DNA from 3 places in the Bradyrhizobium sp. BRP20 genome. Region 1 is predicted to be linked to each of the others. Evidence: riboswitches for the same ligand, from Rfam matches in the RefSeq annotation. Region 1 holds a riboswitch; each other region holds the start of a gene.
What was found. A riboswitch is a leader RNA that binds a small molecule or an ion and turns the genes downstream of it on or off. The one in region 1 is predicted to bind cobalamin.
Positions count from the first base shown of each region.

Region 2: another riboswitch for cobalamin. It lies ahead of I6F33_RS30780 (ribonucleoside-diphosphate reductase subunit alpha); the one in region 1 lies ahead of I6F33_RS20105 (energy-coupling factor ABC transporter permease).
Region 3: another riboswitch for cobalamin. It lies ahead of metE (5-methyltetrahydropteroyltriglutamate--homocysteine S-methyltransferase); the one in region 1 lies ahead of I6F33_RS20105 (energy-coupling factor ABC transporter permease).

Region 1 is NZ_JADYVY010000008.1:94,831-101,380, forward strand. Features, by position in the region: gene I6F33_RS20090 (histidine phosphatase family protein) at 1-5, shown strand, start outside; gene cobT (nicotinate-nucleotide--dimethylbenzimidazole phosphoribosyltransferase) at 12-1,064, opposite strand; gene cobF (precorrin-6A synthase (deacetylating)) at 1,070-1,819, opposite strand; gene I6F33_RS20105 (energy-coupling factor ABC transporter permease) at 1,865-2,542, opposite strand; cobalamin riboswitch at 2,579-2,798, opposite strand; gene cobA (uroporphyrinogen-III C-methyltransferase) at 2,844-3,575, opposite strand; gene I6F33_RS20115 (cobyrinate a,c-diamide synthase) at 3,572-4,882, opposite strand; gene cobM (precorrin-4 C(11)-methyltransferase) at 4,882-5,664, opposite strand; gene I6F33_RS20125 (cobalamin biosynthesis protein) at 5,661-6,029, opposite strand; gene cbiE (precorrin-6y C5,15-methyltransferase (decarboxylating) subunit CbiE) at 6,026-6,550, opposite strand, start outside.
Region 2 is NZ_JADYVY010000017.1:107,227-113,776, reverse strand. Features, by position in the region: gene I6F33_RS30785 (ribonucleotide-diphosphate reductase subunit beta) at 1-80, opposite strand, end outside; gene I6F33_RS30780 (ribonucleoside-diphosphate reductase subunit alpha) at 71-2,014, opposite strand; cobalamin riboswitch at 2,118-2,272, opposite strand; partial or broken gene I6F33_RS30775 (IS5/IS1182 family transposase) at 2,398-2,544, opposite strand; gene I6F33_RS30770 (N-acetyltransferase) at 2,975-3,616, opposite strand; gene I6F33_RS30765 (ISAs1 family transposase) at 4,808-5,890, opposite strand; partial or broken gene I6F33_RS30760 (ATP-binding protein) at 6,099-6,397, opposite strand.
Region 3 is NZ_JADYVY010000018.1:38,100-44,649, reverse strand. Features, by position in the region: gene I6F33_RS31025 (nodulate formation efficiency C protein) at 642-1,424, opposite strand; cobalamin riboswitch at 2,432-2,635, shown strand; gene metE (5-methyltetrahydropteroyltriglutamate--homocysteine S-methyltransferase) at 2,738-5,083, shown strand; gene I6F33_RS31015 (hemerythrin domain-containing protein) at 6,351-6,550, opposite strand, start outside.

The DNA.
Region 1 (6,550 bases):
CTTGAGCCGCATCAAGACGACCGATCCGGCACATTGGCCTGCGCGAACGTCGCCATGCCATTGTGAAGCGCGCAGGCCGAGCGGACCAGCGGCAGCGCGATCGCGGCCCCCGATCCTTCGCCGAGCCTGAGATCGAGGCTGATCAGCGGCTGCACGTTCAGCGCGCGCAACACCAGCCGATGTCCCTGCTCCGCCGATTGATGCGAGGGCAACAGGAACGGCTGGCAGGACGGGTTGAGGCGCACTGCTGCCAGCGCCGCCACCGAGACGATGAAGCCGTCGAGCAACACGGGAATGCGGCGTTGCGCAGCCGCAACGATCGCCCCCGAGATCGCCGCGATCTCGAGGCCGCCTACAGCGCACAGGATTTTTTCGGGTGACGCCCCCGCAACGCCGTGATGCGCGATCGCCGCATCGATCACCCGCACCTTGTGCGCGCGGCCCAACGCATCGACGCCGGTGCCGCTGCCCGCGATCTCGTCGGCACTCACACCGAGCAGGCTCGCAGCAATCGCAGCTGAGGTCGTGGTGTTGCCGATCCCCATCTCGCCGAAGATCAAGAGATCAGGCCGGCCGGCCTCGGCGCGCACCACCGCGCGCTGCCCGGCCTCGAAGGCGAAGGCCAATTCCGTGGGCGTGAGCGCAGCCTCGACACTGAAATCGCGGGTGCCGCTGCGCGGCTTGTCGGTGACGATTCCCGCGATCTGCGCCTCGGCCAGCGTGCCGGCGTCGACCACCTCGAGGCTCGAACCCAGCTCGCGCGCCAGCACCGAGATCGCGGCGCCACCGGCAGCAAAATTCGCCATCATCGCGATGGTGACGGCTTGCGGATAGGCCGACACGCCCTGCGCGACGATGCCGTGGTCGCCGGCGAAGATGATGATCGGCACCCGCGCGGCGCGCGGTTGCTCGGTGGCCTGCAGGCCCGCAAGCTCGATTGCGAGCTGCTCGAGCCGGCCGAGCGCGCCGGTCGGCTTCGTCAGTTGCGCCTGCCGCGCAATGGCCGCCTCGCGATGAACAGCGGAGACCTCGGGGCAGTTCTGGGTAACCCATTCGGGAAGCATGCTGCTCAACGCCTGCGTTTGATGATGTAGCTGTCCATGATCCAGCCGTGCCGCTCGCGTGCGTCCTGCCGCACGGCGGCAATGCGCGCGCCCAGTTCAGCCAGCGCGCCGGACATGATGATCTGATCGGGCATGCCGAGATAGGCACCCCACCAGATCTGCAGGCCTTCTGGATCCAGCGATTGGAACGCCGTGCCGCCATCGAGCATCACGACGACGGTATCGACGCCCTGCGGCCAGCCGCCTTCGCGCAAGCGCCGCCCCGTCGTGACCAGAAACGGCTCGCCGATGTCGTTGAGCGGCAGCGCATGCGCCGCGCACAGCGCCTGGATCGAGGTGATCCCAGGCACGACCTCGATTGTCGGCAATGGGTCGAGCCGCCGCGCAATGCGCAGCGAAGAATCATAGAGCGAAGGATCGCCCCAGATCAGCAGCGCGACCTTGCCCTCATCTTCGAGATGCCCAGCGATCGTCTGCGACCAAATCGCGGCCACCGCATCGTGCCAATCGTCGACGCCCTTGCGGTAGTCCGCCTCGGTCGCATCGCGCACGGGAAGATCGAATTCGGCGATGCGCGTCGTTTTGTTGGTGAGCACACCGGCGCAGATCGTTCGCCTGAGATCGGCGAGATCGGATTTCGCAGTCCCCTTGCGCGGGATCAGGATGAGATCGGCGGCGTTGATGGCGTCAACGGCGGCGCGCGTGAGCTGCGCGGGATCGCCGCAACCGATGCCGATCAGAGAGAGCGTTAGCATCGCGAGCGCGATGGGCGGCCACACCGGCCGCCCATCGCTGATCTCTTACGCCGCGTTGTGCAGGCGCGGGGTGACGAGGCCGGGCGCGGTGACGCCGCGCAGCGACTTCGCCAGCGCCAGCACCGCGAGATCGGCGAGCGGTTCGATCACGATCACCAGCGCATAAGCGGCAGCGAACGTCCCGACGCTGGCGAGATTGCTCATCGCAAAGCCGGAGCCATAGAGCGCCCAGAACGCCACCCATGCGATCACGCCGGCCTGGTAGGTCGTCGAAAGCGCCAGCGCCTGACCGTACTTCAAATCGACATAGGCGGTGTTGCGGGCAATGATCCGCTTGGCGATCGCCTGGATCGCGAACAGCGGCACCAGAAGCGTGGTGACGTTCATGCCGTATTGCGGCAGATCGACTGGCTCCAGCAGCATGCCCTGAAGCAGCAGGCCAAATGCAAGGCCGAAGGCGGCGGGCGCAGCACCAAAGAGCAGGAACAAGGTCGAGCCGAGGATGAAGTGCACCTCTGATACCCCAACCGGAAAGTGCGGCAGGATCTCGAAGAAGACGAAGACGAGAGCGGTGGTGGCCAGTGTCCGCGCCGCGAACGAGCCGGCGCCCTGCTCGCGCACGGTCTCGACCGCGAGCTTCAAGGCAACGCCGCCTGCGGCGATGCCGGTTGCGTAACTCAACACGAGCTTGGCGCCCGTCACGATCCCGGGTTCGATATGCATGGCTCAATTCCTTTCCGCCGTCACACCCGACGGCCTTGGCCTCAATACGTGCACGGCCGGTCTCCTGGCTCGCGGTTCACTGGGTTCTCCGGCCTTCCCGGACCTTGCGGTCCAGTGGCGGTTCGGAGGCCCTCACCGCTTACAGTCGCGGGGGCGGCTGGGGTTTTGGGCGCCGCAACTGGGTCCGCCCATCCCCATTCCCGATTATGCTCCGGCGCTTTGCGCCGCGTCGAGCACCATGCCGCTCTTGTGTGCCCCTTTCGTATCGCGGGCGTCAAGGGGCGAACCGCTGCCGGAGCCGTCATGCCGGATATTCTCCCGCCAGCGCGCCGAACAGGATGACGGCCGCAGTGGAAGCGGCGCCGCCGCGCCCAAGCTGCTCGGCGAGCTCGGCAATCGTGGTGCGGACCAGCCGTTCGTCGGGACGCCCGAGAGATTCGGCGAACAGCGCCGGAGTGCTGGGAGCGAGGCCGTGCGCGATCAATTTTGCGGCAAGCGCCGGAAAGGTGCGCCGGCCCATATAGACCACGGTCGTGGCCTCGGGGTCGGCCAGTGCCGCCCAATTCAGATTGGGCGGCAGCTCGCCCGTGACGTCAGCGCCGGTGATGAACTGCACCCGGCGGGAGGTATACCGGCGGGTCAGGGGAATGCCGGCCTGGGCGGCGGCGACACAGGCGGAGGTGACGCCGGGAACGATCTCGTAGCCGATGCCGGCCTCGCGCAGCGTCTCGATCTCCTCCTCCAGCCGGCCGAAAATGCCGGCATCGCCGGACTTGAGCCGCACCACGCGCGCGCCGGTTGCGGCATAGTCGACCAGGAGACGGTTGACGTGGTGCTGCTTGGTCGAAGGACGCCCGGCCCGCTTTCCCACCGCGACGAGATTGGCGCCGGGCCGTGCGAGATCGAGGATCGCGCCGGAGGCAAGATCGTCATAAAGCACGACGTCGGCCTCGCGCAGCCGCGTGGCGCCCTTCACCGTGAGGAGCTCGGGATCGCCCGGACCGGCGGAAACGAAAGAGACAAAACCGCTCACCGGTCCTCCGCGATCAGATGGAAGAACGTGCCGGTGGCATGGCCACGGCGCGAGCCGGTTTCGGCAATGACCGCGCCGGTGGCATCGTGCACGACCGCGAGCGGCGTATCGGGCTGGGCGAGGATGGTCGAATAGTGGAACTCGTGGCCGCGCAGGCGCGCGCCAGGCTGATGTCCCGGCATCGGTGCGGCGAGTTCGGCAAGACGATAACCGAGGTGCATGCGCCGCTTGGCAAAGCTTGTCTCGAGGCCAAGCAGCCCCGCCATCTCATGGCGGATACCGTCGGCGTCGGTCAGGCCTGCGCCCAGCACCATATAGCCTCCGCATTCGCCATGCACGGGCCGCGTCTCGGCGAAAGCGCGCAAGCCGCTGCGAAAGCGCGCATTGCCCGCGATCTTTCCCGCATGCAGCTCGGGATAGCCGCCGGGCAGCCAACACACGTTGGCGCTCGCATCGGGCGCTTCATCGGCCAGCGGCGAGAACGGCACGATCTCGGCGCCCGCGGCGCGCCAAGCTTCCAGCATATGCGGATAGACGAAGGAGAACGCCGCATCGCGCGCCAGCGCGATGCGCTGGCCGGGCGGCGTCACGTTCAATCCGTTCGCCGCAGCTTGCGGCGACCATTGGCCTGCCGAGTGGAGCACCGCATCGAGATCGACGTGCTCGGCGACAAAGCGCGCGGCCTCGTCGATCAGCTTGCCGATCTCGGCCTGCTCCTCGGCCTGCACGAGACCGAGATGCCGCTTCGGCAGGCTGATCTCGGCATGGCGCGGCAGCGCGCCGAACACTTTGATGCCGGCCTCGTTCAGCGCGCGCCGCACCAGATCCTCATGGCGGGGGCTGGCGACGCGATTGAGCACGACGCCGCCAAGGCGCACGCCGGCGCGGTAATCGCGAAGGCCGGCGGCGATCGCTGCCGCAGTCTGCGCCTGGCCGGAGGGATCGATCACCAGAACCACTGGCCAGCCCAGCATCTCCGCGATATCAGCGGTCGCTCCGGTGCCGGAGACACCGCGCGCGGCGACACCGTCGAACAGGCCCATCGATCCCTCGGCGAGAACGACATCTGCATTGCCGCCACGGCTGACGAGATGCGCGATGGTGCCGCGATCCATCGCCCAGCTGTCGACGTTGACCGAGGCGCGTCCCGTGGCTGCGGCGTGGAAGGCGGGATCGATATAGTCGGGGCCGCTCTTGAAGCACTGCACGTTCAGGCCGCGCTTGCGCCAGGCGCGGGCGAGCGCCAGCGTCAGCGTGGTCTTGCCGACGCCGGAGGCCGGCGCGGAGATGACGAGGCTCGCCGGCATCACGACGCCTCCGGAAAGCGCGGCTCGGCACCGACCGGCCGGTATCGGCGGTCGTAATCGGCGGCATAGAGACGGCTCTCGTCAAAATCGGCAGCGCCAAGCGTCTTGCCGACCAGGATCAGCGCCGTGCGCTCCATCTCGCCACCCACGAACGCATCGAGCGTTGCGAGCGTCGCACGCACGATGCGCTGCTCCGGCCAGCTCGCGCGCCAGACGATCGCGACCGGGCAATCCGCGCCGTAATGCGGCGTCAGCTCGGCGACGACCTGGTCGAGCAGATGGATCGACAGGTGGATCGCGAGCACCGCGCCGGTCGCAGCGAACGCGGCGAGCTTCTCGCCCTCGGGCATCGCGCTGGCACGGCCCGGCGTGCGCGTCAGCACGACCGTCTGAGCAAGACCGGGCAGCGTCAGCTCAGCCTCCAGCGCGGCCGCGGCAGCCGAGAACGAGGGAACGCCGGGTGTCACCGAGTAGGGAATCCCGAGCGCCCGCAAACGGCGGAGCTGCTCGCCCATCGCCGACCAGATTGAGAGATCGCCGGAATGCAGCCGCGCGACATCCAGGCCTGCCGCATGCGCGCCTGCGATCTCGGCGATGATCTGGTCGAGCGACATTGGCGCGGTGTTGACGATACGTGCGCCGGGCGGGCAATGCGCCAGCACGCCCTCCGGCACCAGCGAGCCGGCATAGAGACAAACCGGACTGGCCGCGATCAGATCGCGGCCGCGCAACGTCAGCAGATCGGGTGCGCCCGGCCCGGCACCGATGAAATGCACCGTCATGGGCCGTCTCCTTCGGCAATCGCGGCGGTCGCGGTGCGATCCTGCGAGACAACCCGTGCTGCAATCAACCGCGCGCGCGGACCGGCGACCGCGAGCGCAGCAGCCTCGGCTACAGATCCGGTGCCAAATTTCTCCGCGACGAGCTTCGATTGCGTGGGCGTGTCGATGCCGGCCAGTGTCGCGGCCGGAACGGCCCTGATCGGCACGCCGCATTCGCGTGCGAGCTGCTTCAGCGCCTCGGTATCGGCCTTGTCGCTGACGGTTGCCATCGCCGCAAGCCCTTCCGTACCGCCGGCAGCGAGCAGCGCTTCGCGCAGCGAAGCCAGCGTCACATCGCGCTTGAAGCCGAGTCCGGCGACCTTCATCGAACCACACTCCACTGCACCACGGGGCGTGCTGCCTCCCAAGACCGATAGCGGCCGAGCGGGGCGGCATGCGAAATTTCGGCCCGCATCAGTTCGCCGCCGTGACGCTGATGCAGCTCGCCGAGCAGCGCTTCCGTCTCCAGCGTGACCGAATGTGCGACGAGCCGTGCTCCAGGCGAAAGCCGCGTCCAGATCGCATCAAATAACACTTCGTCGAGACCACCGCCAATGAAGACGGCATCCGGCGCTTCCAACCCGGCAAGAGCTTCCGGTGCCCTGCCCGTGACGACTGTGATCCGATGCGCCAGACCGAATGCGGCTGCATTCTTGCGGATGTTCGCGGCGCGATCCTCGCGCGCTTCGACTGCACTTGCCCTCCCACCACACAGCGCCCACTCCACGGAGATCGAGCCTGAACCAGCGCCGATATCCCACAGCCGCTCGCCGGCACGCGGCGCCAGCGCCGAGAGCGCAAGCGCGCGCACCGGCCGCTTGGTGATCTGGCCGTCGTGAACGAAGAG
Region 2 (6,550 bases), on a different contig from region 1:
CCGGTCGAGTCAAGGAGGCCGACGCGTCCCTTGCCGATCAACGTGCGCGGATCGGCGCGCGACAGATCGATCACTGACATGCGAGGCACTCCTCATAGTCGGTGCGCTGCCGCGCCGGCTGCTGCGTCGGCGTTGCATCCCCGGCAATCTTGCCGGCGAACGCCGCGCGCGAGATCGACTTTGATCGACAGTAGTAGAGGCTCTTCACCCCACGCTTCCACGCCGTCCAGTGCAGCATGTGGAGGTCCCACTTATCGACGTCGGCCGGCAGATAGAGGTTGATCGACTGGCTCTGGCAAATCAACGCGGCGCGGTCGGCGGCAAGCTCGACGATCCAGCGCTGGTCGATCTCGAAGGCGGTGCGAAAGATCGCTTTCTCGTGCTCCGACAGGACGTCGAGATGGGCGACCGATCCGTCGTGCGCGATGATCGACTCCCAGGTCGCCGAGGTGTCGGCGCCTTTCGCGGCCAGCACCTTAGCGAGGTGCGGATTGCGCACCGAGATGGCGCCGGATAGCGTCTTGTGGGTGTAGATGTTGGCCGGGATCGGCTCAGTGCAGGCGCTGGTGCCGCCGCAGATGATGCTGATCGAGGCGGTCGGCGCGATTGCGATCTTGGGGCTGAAGCGCGCCATCACGCCGCGTTCCAGGGCATCCGGGCACGGGCCACGCTCGCGAGCGAGCGCCACGGATGCCGCATCGGCATCGCGACGAAGTTTTCGGAACATGTTCAGATTGAATGACTTGGCCAGGGTACCCTCCATTGGAATGCCCTTGGCCTGGAGAAACGAGTGGAAGCCCATGACGCCGAGGCCAACGGAGCGCTCGCGCAGGGCGGCGTAGCGGGCACGCTTCATTCCGTCCGGCGCCACCGTGATGAAGTGCGTGAGCACGTTGTCTAGGAAGCGCATGACGTCCTCGATGAAGCCGGGCTCCTCATTCCACTGGTCCCAGGTCTCGAGGTTGAGCGACGACAGGCAGCACACCGCGGTGCGCTCCTCGCCGCGATGATCGATGCCGGTCGACACGGTAATCTCGCTGCACAGGTTGGAGGTCGAGACCTTGAGGCCGAGCTCGCGCTGGTGCTTGGGGAGCGCACGGTTCACGGTGTCGATGAACAAGAGATAAGGCTCGCCGGTCTGCAGCCGGTTCTCAAGGATGCGTTGCCACAGCTGGCGGGCATCGATCTCGCGGACAACCTCGTTAGTCTTCGGGCTGCGCAGAGCGAATGCGGTGCCGGCGCCCACGGCACACATGAACTCGTCGGTGACGTTGATGCTGTGATGTAGGTTGAGGCTCTTGCGGTTGAAGTCACCAGACGCCTTGCGGATCTCGAGGAACTCCTCGATCTCGGGATGGTGGATATCGAGATAGACCGCCGCCGAGCCGCGCCGCAACGAGCCCTGGCTGATCGCCAGCGTGAGGCCGTCCGTGACGTGGATGAACGGGATGATGCCCGAGGTGACGCCGCCCCTCGCCTTCTCGCCGATTGAGCGAACATTACCCCAGTAGGTGCCGATGCCGCCGCCATTGGAAGCAAGCCAGACGTTCTCGTTCCAGGTGCCGACGATGCCTTCGAGCGAGTCCGACACTGAGTTAAGGAAGCACGAGATCGGAAGGCCGCGCGTCGTGCCGCCGTTGGAGAGCACCGGTGTGGCCGGCATGAACCACAGCCGAGACATCGCATCATATAGACGTTGGGCATGCGCAACATTGTCCGCGAAGGCGCAAGACACTCGGGCGAACATGTCCTGGAGGCCTTCGCCGGCGAGCAGATAGCGGTCGGTCAGCGTCAGCCTACCAAACGAGGTCAGCAGGTCGTCGCGCGACCGATCGAGCGAAAGGTCAGACGGAGTTGGCGATCGCGCGGGGGGCCTCGGCAGGGGAGCCGGCAATGCTGGGGGCTGCACAAGACACAGTTCAGGTGTGGTAGGCTTTGCCTGCGCTGAGGGCTGCCGCACACTCGGCAGCTCAATGAGATGACCATACTGATCGAAATCGTAAGACGCCGACATCGGCAACCCCGTGATATTTGGGGGCTGGGACCGTGCGGACGACTTGCGAGGAGACCCGGCCAATGTCCCCGGCTGCAAGCGACCCACCGGGCACCCCGCCCGAGGACATGGGTTCTGTCGCGGTAGGTTTCCTGGCTCGCGGGTCTTCCCAGCGCTGTCGCGCTAATGCCTCGGAATAGCCGCTGCCGGCACAATGGGTTCCCCTTAACTCCGTGCCACCATATATGCGAATTGAAAACCACGACGACACCACATATAGAAGCCGTTGCCCAGACTCGTCAAGACGGCACAGTCAAGTTAACCAGTTGGAGCAGCCCCGAGGTCGAGGTTCGAAATTCGCCGAGCGCCTGTCCTGAGAGCCTCACTCAAAAAGCATAGATGTCTCAAGGCCTGGCCAATCGGCGAGTTAGGAGCCTCAGATGGGCGACGAGCGGCCAGGCGAGCTCGGTAGCGGCGGAACCTTCGAAGTCTTTGCAGAGATGCCGACATCTGCCGAGCCACGCAAAGGTGCGCTCGACGACCGAGCGCCTGCGATCGGCCAAGATGTGCTCAAGCCTTTGGAAGTGGCGTCGCAAATTCTCCAACAGGGGAACAGCAACCCTGGACATCCTGAATGTTGGCATCGATCGGTTCGCGGTCCGCGAATTGAGTTGGGCCGGATCGGGTTTCGGTAGCCATACGCGTCTCGCCATTCATCGCTTTCTGTGGCCCTTAGATCAAAAATTGTCTGGAGCCCGACCGCAATCGATGCAGCCGCCCGTGGCAATGTCCCACGCTTAGTGGATTTGACCCCGCCAGCTCTCACATCAGACGTGCCAACTTTGCCGAAGAGGCGATTCGTATGCTTTTCGCAGGCCGGGCGAGCCGCCTCACGTGCTCAGTTGTCTGGCCGCGAACATAAGCCGTCCTGACCGAACGCGGTCATGTCAGGTTATTGGCAATCAATCCTAACGGGATGAGCTATGCTTGAGTCTGGGTGACGAGCCGATCCGGCGGCGCGGCCTTGCTGGGTGGGAATGAAGCCGTTCGCAACATTGGCGTGAGCGGCGGCGAAGAACCGTGTTGTATCTCACCAACGACCTTGAAGCCGTGACGTTGGTAAAAGGGAATGTTTTCAGGGTTCGAGCTTTCGAGGTAGGCAACAATGCCGTTCTCATCGCATCGTTGAAGGGCGTATTTCATCAGCAACGTGCCAAGCCCTTTTCCGATCCAGTTCGGATCGACGGCAATGAGCGGCAGATACCAATGTGGCTCGTGGGGACGATGTTCGGCCATTCTCCGCCGCAAGTGTGCCATATCCTCGGTAATCTCCGGGCGCAGGGATAGCGCCATGATTGCATCCAATGCCTCCTCGTCTTGCTGCACGTTGGGAGGCAGCCACAGGGCCGCGCCACGAATCTCTCCCGCGACGTAGGCTGTGCCATGTGCAAATGCTCGGCCCCCACAGGCGTCAATGAACTGAGGCATGCTCCTAAGGTATTGCCTTGGGTCAGGCCAGCTCCAACGCATCAACGGATCCGCGGCAAAGCCGAGCACAATGGTCCAGACAGTGCTTGCACGAATGTTTGCGTTCGCAGATCTGATATCTGATTCTTCTGTCATGATGTCGTTTTCGGGGCTCTGTTTTGGCATTGGCCTTCCAAGGAGGAGCATGGCATCGACACATCTGACGGTGAGCGGAATGGATGCACCGACGGGGACCCGCCGGGTGCATTTGGTTTCCCTTCCGAGATCTCCGCCTGTCTCAGACGGCTGACGTTGACGGCCACTTCGGACGAAGGCTCCTTGGTCGGCAATGCTTGGATCTACATATTCCTGGCGGGCTTCTGCGCTTCCACGCCCTATCTGGAACCCGCCCCGCCCTTCCCAAAGGAAGCTCCGACGTTCTCAAGGTCGACACGGTTCGGGTGCAACCGTCCGCGAAGGGAATGACATGAGGACGCCTCTGAGATTGCAAGTGCGAAGAAGTCAGGGCATGGCGAACATCGGGCGATGGCTGCCTGAACCGGGCTCCGGCACGAGCAAACAGCTTGCCAGGTGTCGCGCGTCGAGGTCCAGACTAGGCAAGGAATCATCACCTCGTCTCGTATTGAGTGGTTCTCGTAAGTTTCTTGGTCAAAACACATGCTAAGTGCGAAACCTCCATTGCCAACGTCGTGTCCGCGGCCACCGGCAGAGAGAGCTTTCGTCTGCGAGAGTCATATGCGTAGTACAGCGGCTTTCCAATTATCGCATGTTGTCTGCGCTCCTTGATGTTCTTGTGTCCAACAGCTCTCGGCGCATCATCGCCGCGATTCGCGATTGTCGGATCAAGGCAACGCGACTGGATACCACGACGCTGCCGCCGTGGACCTACTGGACAACGCAACTTGGGATCGCGCGAGAGCTTTCGTGCCTTGATTGATCGTCAGACGTGTCGATCGCTCGCACAACGGCGTTAGCTCTATCGAGCGAAAACGTTGCTGTCGTGCCCTCGTCGAACTTGACGCCTAGGTCAGTTGTATCCGCCGCGATCCTTGCCATAGTGGGAAAGACAGCAGGCTGACGTAGTTGCGTGAGTAATTCTCGTAAAAGAGGTTTTTGGCCACAAGCGTTGATGGCTTCGTAGGACTTGTTCCAACTCACTCCCTGATCGGAACGGTTTGGAAGATTTCTTGGCGCTGGTATGCTTGCCACACCGGGTCCGAGATCCACGTGGTGAGTCATGCTGTTTCATTCTGTCTTGGAAAACTGTAGTCGCCGGGGCAGCATATCAGGAGGCATTGTAGCGAAGACCTCCCCAGAATGGTAGGGCTATCGCATATGGGCAAGAGCGCTGAGAAGGAAGTCATTATTCCATCTGGCTTCGAGCATTTTGTGGCTGGTGCGCACGGGGCCTGGTGTCGCCTGCAGTGTATTGATGGCCAGCTTGCGGATAGCTGCGAGGTTTTCGGCGGCATGGCCCTTGCGACTGCGGCATGCGTCCTCGTCGAACAGAACGTCGAGAACCCAGTGCAAGTTATTCTCGATACCCCAATGGGCACGCACGACCTCAAGCAGTTTCTTGGCAGGGAGCGGACGCGATGCCAGAAAGTATCGTACCGTGTGCTTGGCGGCTTTGCCGGTATTGGCCCGCCAACTGTCGATGCGGCCAACGGCAGCGATGGCTGGGAAGCCGTATTGCTTCGCCAATTGCGGTGCCGAGGTAACGATGGCCTGCCGACGCTCGGTGCGGCCGTGGGCGGTTGTCCTCCGCTGGCTCGCCCGCGCGGGCTTCCGGGCGGTGTCGACGAGCGCCTTCGCCGCCTTGAACAGCCGGCCGCGATTGCTCTTGATCGCCAACACGTAGTGGACCTTGCACTTGCGGATAGCCCGCTCGGTGTCGGGTCGGCAATGCAAGGCATCGGCGGTGACAACAGCGCCGTCCAGATCGAGCAGAGCCAGGACTTTGAGAACGCCGGCAACCTCGTTGCGGTTGGGAGCCTTTCCCTGAGCCAGCGCCATGCGCGTGCCGGCCGCCCAGACGTTGACCATATGAAGCGGCGTGGCTCGCCGGCCACGAGTGAAGGCTCCTCGCAAGGCCTTCCCGTCAATACTGACCACGCCCTTGATGCCGAAGCCCTTGCTGAACTTACGCAAAACGGCTTCCAGCCCCTTCGGGTCCAGCGCGCGGAAAACGGTGCTGAACGTATCGTGGCTGGGAATGCCGTGTCTAAGCTCCAGGAACCCTCGCAACAGCTCCTCTCGACCCCTGCCGAAGAACTCGAACTCGGTACAGTTCTTGGCGCCAGCCAGCGTCGCCGCCAAAGCGATGATAAGAATCTCAACCAGATCGTGCCGTGTGTTGTCGGCGCGAGGATCCTTGAGCGGTCGAAGCAGGCGCCTGAGTTTGCGCATTCCAGTCTCCCTCGGCAATCGAGAGAGACCCAAAGAATCCAGTTCCGACCGCTTTGCAACACGCCGATAGCGTCATATGCGATTCCCCTACCCAGAATGGGTAGAGATCTATCCGCCCTTGATGCTGAGTTGGCCCGGGTTCAACCTTGAGCATAGTCTGTCGAACGCCATCCGGAACTGCCCCCTTTTCGTCATGAAGAACTGCCCCTTCGGCAACGCTGCGGTTCGACGTGATCAGCATGGCGCCGGTTTCGTAACGGCGACTGACCAGCCGGAAGAACAGATGCGCAGCGTCGGGTTCAGGGGCCGGTAGTCGAGTTCGTCGACGATTAGTAGCTTTGGCTTCGACAGCGCGAGCAGTTTCTCGTCCAGATGCTGCTCGCCGTGCGCCTTGGCGAGGCCCGCGACCAGCGTCGTTGCCGTGGTGAACTGCACCGTGTACCCGTCCAGGATCGCCTCTCGCCCGAGAGCAATCGACGGGTGCGTCTTGCCGACGCCTGGCGGACCAGCGTCATAATGCCGGGTGTCTGGGATCTGAGGTGGAGATCCTTTACGCGTTCCATCCGCGATGCGGAGCGTCAGTCGTCATTGTCTCCTGCAAGCGGCTTGGGGGTGAGACGCATTTTGTTATCAGACAACCTGATGCCACCTTAACGCTGC
Region 3 (6,550 bases), on a different contig from region 1:
GGGCAGGTGGAGCAGAACTAAAGAAGCGTTTTCCCATGCTTCAAATCCGGATCTACGATGCGCAGACGAATGCGTGCGAGGAAATCTAGCGGGCGACTCAGTCCGGTCTTCGATGCCTCGCGCACGGCTCCGGCTCCTCGTTGAGGGCACTCGAAGGACCGGTGGTCAAGCCGGGGCCGCTAACACTGCCCCATTACCCTATTAACCGGTTTCGTCGCAGCAGTCGATCCCGCGTGCCACCTCGGCCTCGGAATGGTCACGCTCTTGCGGGTGCCAGTCAGTCGCGTGATGCGCGGTTCGCACGCCGGATGGCCCAGTCCCGTGAAGAATGGCGTAGAGAGCTGGTTCTCTCGCAAATGGTGTCCTTCCACTGCGTGGGGTGCGCCGAGGTCAAGCCGCTTCTCGCAAGGCGCACGCGCCGCTGAGCTCGACTCCTCGCAGAAAGAGTCGGAGGTAATCGTGCTGCCCCATTTTCTCGATGGCCGGCTGAAGGCCGCGGGAAAGCTCGCGACTGTTCAAGGTGTAAACACCGGTAAGTTTAGAGCTGATAGTCTTGCCGTTGCTCTGAGGCGTTCGGCCCTGCAGGAGCTACGGCGCGATCTTGCTCTGCGCGATCATTTACCGAGGCCTTTCGCTCCCTTCTAATCCTCCCGTTCCTTTGGCTCCATGCGAGCGAACCAGGAGCCAGGAGGAAAAGCCGCGATACGCTTGGCAAAGGAGGATTGCGGCTCCCAATCTTGTCCTTCACTCTTCTCGAAAGTGATGACCCCGTTGTATGTAAAATAGCGGGGCCCTGGGATATTACAGTTCACCACAAGCAAAACGCGCCACAGATCACCTTTCTCGGTCGGCTTGTCATTCTGCTTCGGCAAGTAGTCCACTCCAACAGGATCTACGATAGTGCAGCTGCCCTGCCGCAGAAGATCACCGAGCCGACCTTGCATGGTCGTCACAAAGTTGAAGTTGGCCGGGTCATGCAGAAAGCCAACATTTGCGTCCCTTTCGCCATCCTTGACTTCACTGGCGATCAACGAGAGCGCGAAGGCGCGCCAGCCCAATTCCATTGGCTTCGCATAGGACGACGCAAGTTCAATCGTCCCGTCGAGCGCGGCCTTCCAGGTGATAACGTACTCTTCGTCTGATTTATCATCCCGGTGCCTGGTCCAAGAAACAAAAACATATTCATTTTGGTCAAGTTCAGCGACGCCCCACATCCGAGGGACGAACTGTGCCACCTTCGAGACGTTGGAGATAACTTGTTCTATTGTCTCACCGTCTTGCGCTCGCCACGTTGACTTGACTCTTTCGACAAGGGGGCTGTCGTTAGCGCGAACAGTGTTGCTCGTCGCAGCCAGCCCGGCCAGGCAGATCAGGGATCGACTGAGCCAAAGCCATAGCGCGCGTCTTCCTGACGTTTTCTTCATAACCGTCGGCCTATCCGGTCTCATCCACACGCAATTCTAGAGCGGGCAACCTTCAACCTGTTATGCGCGAGCGCAAGAAGTTAGCGGCGACGCGACGGGGCGACCACTGGTTTTCCCGTGCGAGCAGGCGCTCCCCTCTATGTCACGCGCCGCTAACTTCACTGCCACCGACAGCCTCAATTTGCTGTGCTGGACATGCCCAGCAGGAGGACTGGGCATGCAGAGGACGTGCATTCTTCGTGCCAGATAATAGACGGCAATTCGCACCGGTTTTGCGTCCTCTTTGTCGACTTTCCGACTGGCGCATGTCTCGATGTTTCCGTTCAACCTCTCCAGCGCGGCTTATGCATCCCGTCACGCACCGGATGTTCGACGACACAGCGGAACGCCTCGGTGCCAAGTTCCTGATGAGAAGTGGCAGCACGTTTGCCGTCATTGAACCGTGTGGTTCGGTTATCGTTGCCGGAATGTGGGCTTTCGATCTCTGCCATGCCTTCGGGCACTTTCGGCCAAGGGGCCATGGCGCGTTTGGCGCTCCTTTCGAGACGTGCGGCGCTCCGGAGGTCGAGAACAGCCTCAGGCAGCGCGCTTTGTACTCGATGGCGAACGGCGCCAAGCCGATCTTCGCCGAGCATTTGGGGTGTGGCTGGCACCGCAAATCAAAGGTGCTGCCCGGGTATGTTGCTGGCTTAGCCAGGTGTCTTGGGCCTATTCAACACGGATCTGTTGGTCGAGAAGGTGGCTGGATGGCGCACGTGCTCGAACCGCTGGGAAGCCGGGACTGGCGACAAATGCGTTCTGCTCGAGGCAGCAATCCCGACCGCACAAGCCGCATTTGTCCCTTCCACCGATCTGCCATGCGCCCTGCGATGCTCATTGCGATATCGCTGATTGGAGGGCACTTCTACATCAGCTCAATGGTAGAGATGCACGGTCATTCGCGTAGCAGATGTCGCAGCATCAGCTTGAGACATAATCTGAGAGGTTGACGGAAGACTTCTCTTGCCGATAATCCAAGTCGTCGAGGTTCTCCGGTTTCCATTTGATCCGGAGCTAAGAGGGAAGCCGGTGAATATGCCGGCGCTGCCCCCGCAACTGTGAGCGGCGAGCCGCTGTCCAACGATGTCACTGAAGCCTGCGCGGCTTCGGGAAGGCCGGACAGCAGCGATGACCTGCGAGCCAGGAGACCTGCCCCGACACTATATTCGTCCACGGGCGGGGTGTCCCGGTGGTGCGCCAAGCAGCCGTCGCACCGCGCGACTTCCGCTGCCTGCGTCCGCCATGGCCTTTGCCCCCAACATGGGGTTAACGCTATGTCTCTTCTCTCCCTTCCTGTTGCCACGCTCGGAACGCCACGCATCGGTCCAAGGCGCGAGCTCAAATTCGCTCTAGAAAGCTACTGGGCCGGAAAAAGCAGCGAACAGCAGTTGCTCGAGGACGCAGCTGGCCTGCGTGCCGCGAACTGGGCCCGTCAGAAATCTATCGGCGTCACGGTCATTCCATCGAACGATTTCTCGCTGTATGACCAGGTGCTCGACACAAGTGTCATGGTTGGCGCCATCCCGGAGATCTACGCCTCGAAAGCCGAATCCGTTTCGCTCAAGACGTACTTCGCCATGGCCCGCGGTTCACAATGCGACGACCAGGATGCGAGTTGCGGTCACGGACCGCGCGGATTTGGCGCACCCGCGCAGGAGATGACCAAGTGGTTCGACACCAACTATCACTATATGGTCCCCGAGTTTCACAGGGGACAGACTTTCAGGCTATGCTCTCGCAAGCCGATCGAGGAGTATGAGGAAGCCAAGGCCCTTGGCTTTCAGACCCGCCCCGTCCTGATCGGGCCGGTCACATTCCTAAAGCTCGGCAAGAGTCCCGATCCCACGTTCCAGCCACTCTCACTACTGGATGAACTGATACCGCCCTATATCGAGGTTATGCAGGAATTGGCCAAACGTGGGGCAAATTGGGTTCAGTTCGACGAGCCCAGCCTAGTTCTTGATCTGGATGAGGGGACGCGAAAATCTTTGCGACATGCCTATGACCGGCTCGCCAAGGAGGGGCCGGCGATCAAGATCATGGTTGCCAGCTATTTCGGCGACCTCGGCGACAATCTGGACACCGCCTTGAGCCTGCCAGTTGCCGGGCTGCACCTCGATCTGGTTCGAGCGCCACAGTTGTTGCACCAGATCATCGCTGGCGGCCGAAGTGATCTCGTCATGTCGCTCGGTGTCGTCGACGGTCGGAATGTATGGCGGTCGAATTTGTCGTCGCTGCGCCAGCGGCTCGAACCCGCGATTGCGAAGCTCGGCAAGGATCGTGTACAGATCGCCCCATCCTGCTCGCTGCTTCATGTGCCGGTCGATGTTGAACTCGAGACCGGGCTCGCTTCCGACGTCAAGAGCTGGCTTGCTTTCTCGGTCCAGAAGATGCGGGAGCTTGCGATCCTAGCGCGTGCACTCGCAGGCGACCAGAATGTTGCGTTAGCTCTTGCCGAGTCGGAAGGTGCCGCGACTGTTCGCCGGACTTCGCCGAAAATCCGTGATGCCAATGTCGCTGTCCGGATGAGAGCGATCGACCAGACCATGTGTCGGCGCGCGAGCCCATTTGCCCGTCGGGCCGAGATCCAAAGCAATCGATTCGGACTACCGGCTTTTCCTACCACGACGATCGGATCATTTCCGCAGACCACAGAGATCCGGAATGCCCGTGCGGCGCATGCGCGAGGTGCGATAAGCGACGAGCAATACGACAAGTTCCTCAAGGAGGAGACTGCGCGCGCCGTACGTTGGCAGGAGGACATCGGTCTTGACGTCCTCGTGCACGGCGAGTTTGAGCGCAATGACATGGTGCAGTACTTCGGCGAGCAACTCGCCGGCTTCGTATTTACCAAGAGCGGATGGGTGCAGTCCTACGGCTCGCGCTGCGTCAGGCCACCGATCCTGTTTGGCGATGTAGCACGGCCGAAGCCTATCACCGTGGACTGGTGGCGCTACGCGCAATCACTAACAAGGAAGCCGATGAAAGCGATGTTGACCGGACCGGTGACGATCTTGAACTGGTCCTTTGTTCGTGATGATATTCCCAGAAGCGAGGTCTGCCGCCAGATTGCGCTCGCGATCCGAGACGAAGTCCGCGATCTCGAGAATGCTGGTGCGACCATGATCCAGATCGACGAAGCTGCAGTCCGCGAAGGATTGCCGTTGCGTCGATCGGAGTGGGCGGCTTATCTCGACTGGGCCGTCGATTGCTTCCGCATCTGTTCATCGGGCGTCGCCGATCAAACGCAAATTCATACGCATATGTGCTACTCGGAGTTCAACGACATCATTGGTGCGATCGCTGCAATGGACGCGGATGTCATCTCGATCGAGACATCGCGCTCGAAAATGGAACTACTCGACGCGTTCAGGAACTACGAATATCCAAATCAGATCGGGCCGGGCGTGTACGACATCCACTCTCCACGCGTTCCCGAGACAGGCGAAATGAAGGAGCTGATGGTGTTGGCTCGGACGCGGCTGCAGGATTCGCAGCTCTGGATCAATCCAGACTGCGGCCTGAAGACGCGCAAATGGGAGGAGGTTCGGCCAGCACTAGCGAACATGGTCGCTGCCGCCCGCGAACTGCGCGCTGCATTCGATCCGCGAGGCCGTTGATCCGGGCTTCGGTCTCTTTTCGACAAAGCTGATCCGCTTGTGGTCATTTGCGCGGGAGCCTTAGGAACATAAAAAATGCCCCGCCCCGCTTAGCGGGCCGGGCGAAAGTCTGGGAGGAGCGACGCTGACGCATTCGCGCGGACTTCCATCGGCGAAGCCGCCAGTTCGATCACGGCGAGGACATTCGCCGAAAATCTGAGCCGAGTTGAAGCACAAGCTCAGCGTAGCTCAATTATGCCGTGGTATGCGACCGTATAGCCTGAGAGTTAGAATCTACACCAAGGTTTGTCGCTCATGAGCACGTCGGCACGATTACGATAGCAGCGAGGGGGCATGCCGGGCGGTCGCCGCAGGACACCAACAGCAAACTCGGTGCGCTTTCCTGCCTGGAGCCTTATGTTCGATTAGGGCGACGTAAGCCCGGCTCCATGGATCTCGCAAGCTTATCCAATGCATAAGCGGTTGCTAAATTTGAACCTTGCTTAAGGCAGTCCTTGGTCGACCGGTTCCACCCGATAGTCGGGTTTCGGCTTGGGCGCTGAGGAGCACCCTATCGGCACCGCGGCATCATCAAGCTCGTGACACCCTCCGCATGGTCCGCTCATAGATCTCAAACAGAGGTTTCTGGACCTAATTACCGGAGCGTCGCCGATGCCTATGGCCGCTCCAAGGCCAATGGGAGGGCATGCTGCACGCCGCATACACGTATGTAGGATCGCGATGAAGCGGACACGCGTCAGGAACGAGCATTATTTACGATGCGGATCCCCATAGCTTGTTGAAATCCAATTGCGCCAGAACTGGTCGTGGCGATCCACGTCCAGCGCCTTGCTGTTGGTGCTGAACGTACCCGGGACTGGCAGTGCCTCGCATTTCGCGTGCAGTGAGTAGGACCGGCTGCGGCCGGATGTCTCAGAGCGTATGGGGCGGGGCTCAAGGAGTGCTTCGCCGCACCCGCGCGGCGGCAATCGTCCGTCCTCATCGGTCGGCGGACATGAGAGGCGTCCGTTTCGCGCGATATCACTGCGCAACTGACAGACCTGCGAGGTTTACATTGTGGTGCCGGAACCAGAGCTCAGCTAGGCTCGGCCATGCTGTTTGCGCCGGTGGTCGAGGAAGCGATCACATTGCGCAGAAGCCATTTTGGGGGTGCGGCAGCCTACGTGCCCGCGAGCACCCCCATTTTCTTTCGACAGAATGAGCATGAGGTCCACTTCCTGCTGTCAAACGGCCGCGATCAATACGGCCCGTCCGTCTCGGCGCTGTGTCACGGATTGCCGGCCTTGGCGGACGACAACGCGACCGAGCTCCGTTCGGCCTCAGCTTCTTGCTCCAATTGCAGAATATGCGCTCTTAGCGCATCGGAAGTCGCTGCTGCTGTCTCGCTGAACAGCGGATCTCCATCATTCGTGAGGGCGGAAGCGATTTCGGTCCAATCCTTAGCCGAGAGAGCCTTCAGAGCGGCGG